2 regions of the Tenacibaculum jejuense genome follow, and region 2 is predicted to be linked to the other one. Evidence: riboswitches for the same ligand, from Rfam matches in the RefSeq annotation. Region 2 holds a riboswitch; the other holds the start of a gene.

Region 1 (3,422 bases), 440 kb from region 2:
TATTTTTTTATGCAATACTAGGAGTTCCTGGTGCTATGTTATATAAAATGGTAAACACGTTAGATTCTATGATTGGCTACAAAAACGAACGTTATTTTTATTTTGGAAAATTTGCTGCGAAACTAGATGATGTCTTTAATTATATTCCTTCAAGAATAACGGCTGTGATTATGCTACTTATTTCAGGAAAAATAAAACATCTTTTCAATGTTTTTAAAGAAGGAAAAAAACATACGAGTCCAAATGCAGGATATCCAGAAGCTGCTTTAGCGTATATCATAAAATGTAGATTTGGAGGTCCGAATTATTATCACGGTAAACTTATAGACAAACCATTTATAGGAATACATGATCGTAAAATTGAAGATCATGAATTTTCAACAGTAGCAAGAATAAATCATGCTACTACATTTTTCTTTATTGTAGTATGTGGATTGCTTTACTACTTTTGTTGTTGATATATGAAAAGATACATTATAACAGGAGCTCCAAGTACTGGGAAAACTACACTTATTAATTCATTACAAGAAAACGGACATACAGTTTTTGAAGAAGTATCTCGAAGAATTATAATTTCTGAACAACAAAAAAACAGTAATAAAACACCTTGGGAAGATGTTTCTGGTTTCACAAAACTTGTTCACCAGCAAACTATTAAAGAATTACATACACCTATTCATCAACATGCTTTTGTAGATAGAGGCTTGGCAGATAATATTGCGTATTTACAATTAAAAAAACAACCTGTTTCTGATGAATTTTTAGATTTCGATTATCAAAAATTTTATCATAAAACCGTCTTTTTTTGTCCACTTTGGAAAGAAATCTACACGCAAGACGAACAACGATTACAGTCTTTTGAAGAAGCTAAACAGCTACAAAACTTATTATTAAACACATATAATGATTTAGGTTTTACCATTCTTGAAATTCCAAAAACAACTGTTAGTGAACGCTTACATTTCATTAACACTTCACTAAAATAAAAAGCCCTATTTTTACAATGCATTTTGGTTTTTTATGTGAATAAAAATTAAAAGGGAATTTGGTGTAAATCCAAAACTGTTCCCGCAACTGTAAAGTTCGTTTTAAAAAACATCAATGTGCCACTGCTTAACGATTAAGTGGGAAGGCGATATTTTTAGAACTAAGTCAGGAGACCTGCCAAAATTCATTAAATAATTAATAACTCTCGGGTAAAGAGTTGGAAAATTAACAACTACATTTTAAGTAGCATTTTCTACAAATTACCTGCCTAAAACTCTTTTTTAAATAATGAAAAGATTAGTATTGCGCAGCGTGTTTTTGTCATCTAAAAATCTAATGATTGATAATTACACTAAACATAAAACATTCTCATATTATCAAAATCAAAAAATTGAATAAGGTATGGGAAAAGATGTATCAAAAGCTACAACTACTTTCTTATTCTGTGACGGTGGTTCGTGTAAAAAAGCAAAAAGCGAAATGGCTGTTCGAGAAGCAAGAGCACATTTAAGAAATGAAGGACTTTGGGACTCTACACATTCCATAAGAACGCGTTGTAATGGTCGTTGTGAAGATGCTCCTACTTGGATTGTTCAACCTGGAAATTACTGGTATAAAAACGTAACTCCAGAAAAAGCTGTTGAAATTATCGATACGCATATCAATGAAGATCAACCTATTGATTCTTATCTTTTGTATAAGGATGGAGATGAAGCAATGAATTCAGACAATGAAAGAACTGTAAAACCAATTGTTTTTAATGAGAAAGAAGATAAAGATTACGGAAATGCATTAGTTGCTCGTTCTCCTGCATCAGATCAATTTCTATATCCTTTGTTCAAAAAACTTTTTGAAACCTCATCTAACGTACAAGTAAATTTTCCGAATGGAAATCAGCAAGTAATTACACAATCGCATCAAGTTACTTATACTGATGATTTTGATATTATTGTAGAAGGACCAGAAACGAATTTAAAATTAGCTATTGGTCCGATTACTAAAGCCATGGAAAATGATGTTGCTCAAGAAATTAAAGATAGAAAAGTTGGTGTTGCAGAAGTTATTTGGAAGCAAGAAGATACTAATCACATAGCTCATATTCGTTTAAAGAATAGGAAAGGAAAATTTTTAGTATCATTGGACATTCCAAAAAATAATAGTACACTTTGGGAATATATTCTTAGTATTTACCTAAGTATGGATAGTAAAAACCCTAAAATAGTTTTACCTGTTGAACAATAAACAAATTAGCATATTAGGATGTGGATGGCTTGGTTTGCCTCTAGCAGAATTTTTAATCGATAAAGGTTATACCGTAAAAGGTTCTACAACATCGCAAACAAAGGAAAAAACACTTAAAGAGCGTAATATTATTCCTTTCGTGTTTAAATTAGGTGAATCGTATGATAAAACTTTGATGAATGATTTCTTTTCAGACAGTGAAGTAATTATCATCAATTTTCCTCCTAAGCGTATTCCTAATATTTTCAATGTATATCAAGAACAAATCAAAGAAGTATTACCATATATAAAACCAGAGCAAAAAGTAATTTTTGTTAGTTCTACTTCTGTATATCAAAATACAAACGATTGGGTTATAGAAACCATAGAAAACAAACCTGAAAAAGAATCAGGAAAAGCCGTTTTAGCTGTTGAACAACTTTTACAAGCGCATCTAAAAAATAATCTTACTATTCTTCGTTTAGCTGGACTCATTGGTTATGATAGAGTTCCAGGACGTTTTTTAGCAAAGAAAAAAGAAGTTTCAAATGGTAAAGCTCCAATTAATGTAATTCATCAAGACGATTGTATCGGATTAATTTATGCTATTATTTCTGAAAATGCTTGGGGAACTGTAATTAATGGTTGTGCTGATGAACATCCGTTACGAGAAACTTTTTATACTTTGGCTGCTGAAAAAGAAGGATTAATTCCTCCTGAATTTAAAGCATCTGATAGTATTGAATTTAAAAAAATATCAAACACAAAAAGTAAAACATTACTAAAGTATAACTATAAATATCCAGACCCTTTAATTCTTGTTTCATAAATGCAGAAGATTAATATTATAGGTGCCGGTCCAGGAGATCCAGAATTACTTACTGTTAAAGCTCATAAACTAATTACAGATGCTGATGTTATTTTACACGACAACTTAGTTTCTACAGAAATTTTAGCTTTAAATACTGCTGCTGAAAAAATATATGTAGGTCGAAAATTTGGAGATAAATCAGATCAAATTAGTAGACAAGATCGTATTAATCAATTATTACACGAACATTATTTAGAAGGTAAAAAAGTAGTACGTTTAAAATCTGGCGACCCTTATATTTATGGTAGAGCTGCTGAAGAAGCTCGGTATTTAGTACAACATGAATTACCTTTTGAAGTAGTTCCTGGAATTACTGCTTCAATTGCAGCTGCGAATAGATTAA
Region 2 (3,422 bases):
CCCATATTCTTGAAGTTGCTAAATAATAAGGATTATCAGACAAAGATTCAGCAAGTTGTTGTGCGTAACTACTTTTACCAGATCGTTCTCCTCCTGAGATATAATGCATCATAATCAAAGAAAATTTGAAAACAAAGATTATAAAGATTTTTTAGAAAAAGAAAATATAATTTATTACTCCGTATTTTTGTGCTGTTAAAAAGAATAGTATGAAAGTATCGTCGTTTATGCCCGCAGTAACCCAAATGATTTATGATATGGGGTTACAAGAATACTTAGAAGGAGTAACATTTGAATGTCCTGCTGTAGCTTTAGAAGAGAAAAAAGTTGTGGTAAAATATAAGTTAGAAGGACAAACACTTACTAGTGAAGAAATCAATACGATTTTTTCGAAAACCAAAGCTGAAGGAGGAACTTTATATTATGTAGATGAACCAGTTTTAGAAAGTATTGCTCCAGATTTAATTTTTACGCAAGATGTATGTGATGTTTGCCAGATCGATACTGAATCTGTAGCAAAATCAGCTTATAAACTACCAAAGATTCCTGAGTTAATTTCAATTACACCAAATTCTTTAGAAGATGTTTTTGAGAATGCATTAACTGTTGCTAAAGCTATGGGAAAAGAAGAAGTGGGAGTTCATTATATTCAAAAATTACGAGATCGTATTGCGGCTGTAGTTGATGTTCAACGTGAACATAAAATCCAATCTAAAAGTATCATGTTATTAGAATGGATTGAACCTTTATTTAACTGCGGACATTGGATTCCTCATCAAATCGGTTATGCTGGTGGAATCGATTTATTATCACATCCATCAGGAGATAGTATTGTAATTCCTTGGGATAAGATTATAAAATATGATCCAGAAGTTTTAATCATTGCACCATGTGGTTACGGAATAGAAAGAACTCTAGAAGATATGGAGTTTTTAATCAATAAACCGGGTTGGAACGAATTACGAGCTGTGAAAAATAAGAATGTTTATATCGCAGATTTTGCCATGTTTACGCAATCGTCTGCAGGAACTTTAGTAGACGGAATAGAATGTTTAGCAGCTATGATTCATCCTGAATATTATTCTGTTTCAAATGAATTGAGAATAAAATTCGCAAAATATCACGATTTGTTAGTTGGTAATTTATAATTATGCCATAAATTTGCTGCGATTTTTGGTTTTTCTTTAACTATCGCTTAAAGAAAATTAAAAGGGAATTCGGTGAAAAACCGAAGCTGTACCCGCAACTGTAAGCTATATAGCCTGTAACTAATTACTTTTTAACCACTGCGAAAGCGGGAAGGTAAGTTGCAAGACGCAAGCCAGGAGACCTGCCAATAGTTAATAGATAACAAGCCTTCGGGAAAAGGGGATGTTACTCATTTTTAAATCAAATGTAAATCGATGAAAAAACAATTTGTAGTCGTAGGTGTGCTAGCGTGCCTTTTTACAAACATTAACTCGCATGCACAACAAAAAGAAAAGAGCGAGAAATTAGATGAAGTAGTAGTTACAGCTACGAAGTTTAAAACCAATAAAAAAAATATTGGTAGAATTGTTCAACAAATTACAGCTCAAGATATTGAGAATAATCAAGGAAAAACTATTGTAGATTTTTTAAATGATCTTGCTGGTGTAGAAATTAATGGTAATTATAGTAATAGAGGGCAAAACTTAGGGTATTATATCCGTGGTGGACGAAATAGACAAGTTGCTATTTTAATTGATGGAATTAATGTAAACGATCCTTCTTCTTTTTCTGGAGATTTTGATTTACGTCAGATTGATATCAATCAAGTTGAGAGAATTGAGGTAATTAAAGGAGCTTCTTCTACTTTATATGGTACAGGAGCGGCGACAGGAGTTATCAATATAATTCTAAAAAAAGCTTCTAAAAAAGGTTTTTCAGGAACTTTCACAACTTCTGTAGGAAGCAATAGAGCTAGTCAGAATACTAAGTTAGCTCCAGATGAATTTTCAGCAAACTTTAGCTTTAGTGGAACTGTAGATAAAATAGACTACATGCTATCGTTAAATTCTAATAATTCTTCAGGATTATCGGCTTCTGAAAATGAGAATAAAAATATTATTAATAGAGAAGATAAGTTTAGCCGTCAAAATGCTTTAATTAAAGTTGGTTTTAATGCTACAGACAAAGTAAGAATTGTTTTTTTTGGTAGCTACGATGAGTTTAGAACTGAGTTTGATGGTTTTGAATTTGATCCAGTAACATTTGAAGGCGTAGCTGTAGATCAAAATAATAGTTTTGCTAACAATCAAAGAAGATTTGGACTTACTGCCGATTATAAATACAATAAAGGTGAGCTAAAAGTTAGAACGACTATATTAAATATCAATAGAGATTTCTTTCCTTCTAATGATATTTATAAAGGAGATGTATATGGTTTTGATGTTTTTAATAACTATAAAATTAATAGTGAATTTTCTTTCATCACTGGAGTTGCTGGTCAATACCAAGATATGTTACAAAGTACTTCATTCAGTGCTATTCCAGAAGGAGAAGGGAAGCAACATTTCTTCGATCCATATATTTCTGTAAATTATAATTCAACATATAATTTCAATATTAATGTAGGAGGTCGATTAAATATTCATAATGAGTATGGAAATAACTTTGTGTACAATATTAATCCATCATACAATTTTAATTTTTCAGAAAAGAATAATGTAAAAGTTTTTGCTTCATACAGTACGGCATTTGTTACACCTACATTAGCTGAAATATTTAATAAATTACCTTCTGTAGATGAATTACAACCTGAAAAAGATGTAACAATAGAAGGAGGATTTGAGTTAGCTTTGGCAGATAAGTTAACATTAAATGGAACTTATTTCTACAGAGAAGAAACAGATAAGATAGGTTTTGATCCAAGTACTTTTCAATCAATTAATGATTTAGGAACTTTTTTAGCAAGAGGTATTGAAACTGAAATAACATATAAGCCTATAAAAGATGTGTTATTAAGAGGTAATTACACATATATCGATAGAGAAGAAAGTTTATTATTAAAAATACCACAGCACAAATTTGGTGTAGCTGTAGATTATAAACCTTTCGCGAAAACTAATACATCATTATCATATAAATTTGTTGATGAAACTACTGATTTTGGGAATGCTTTTCTAGATTCTTATAGTGTGTTAGATTTCTTTGTAAACCACACTCTTTATAAAGATAAAGTAACTTTATTTGGTAGTGTAACCAATATTTTAAATGAAGATTATCAGGAGATTGCTGGTTTTTCAACTAGAGGAAGAAACATCAATGTAGGTTTAAAAATTAGATTTTAATCAAACAAAGCAATCTACATAAATATTATTTCAAAAAAGGTTACCTAAATTTAGGTAACCTTTTTTATATCAATTTCTTTACTTGTTGTTTTATAATTGCTATGGCAGTTT

Evidence for each region. Region 2 has a riboswitch for cobalamin ahead of AQ1685_RS12315 (TonB-dependent receptor plug domain-containing protein). Riboswitches for the same ligand answer to the same signal wherever they lie in the genome.
Region 1: linked by a shared signal. The riboswitch ahead of AQ1685_RS14120 ((2Fe-2S) ferredoxin domain-containing protein) and the one ahead of AQ1685_RS12315 (TonB-dependent receptor plug domain-containing protein) in region 2 are both predicted to bind cobalamin.

The regions. Positions count from the first base shown of each region.
Region 1 covers NZ_LT899436.1:3,202,134-3,205,555, forward strand. Annotated here, with positions in the region: gene cbiB (adenosylcobinamide-phosphate synthase CbiB) at 1-458, shown strand, start outside; gene AQ1685_RS14115 (AAA family ATPase) at 462-986, shown strand; cobalamin riboswitch at 995-1,183, shown strand; gene AQ1685_RS14120 ((2Fe-2S) ferredoxin domain-containing protein) at 1,390-2,229, shown strand; gene AQ1685_RS14125 (SDR family oxidoreductase) at 2,219-3,037, shown strand; gene cobA (uroporphyrinogen-III C-methyltransferase) at 3,038-3,422, shown strand, end outside.
Region 2 covers NZ_LT899436.1:2,762,374-2,765,795, reverse strand. Annotated here, with positions in the region: gene AQ1685_RS12325 (bifunctional adenosylcobinamide kinase/adenosylcobinamide-phosphate guanylyltransferase) at 1-112, opposite strand, end outside; gene AQ1685_RS12320 (ABC transporter substrate-binding protein) at 210-1,148, shown strand; cobalamin riboswitch at 1,158-1,352, shown strand; gene AQ1685_RS12315 (TonB-dependent receptor plug domain-containing protein) at 1,404-3,311, shown strand; gene AQ1685_RS12310 (DUF7935 family protein) at 3,376-3,422, opposite strand, start outside.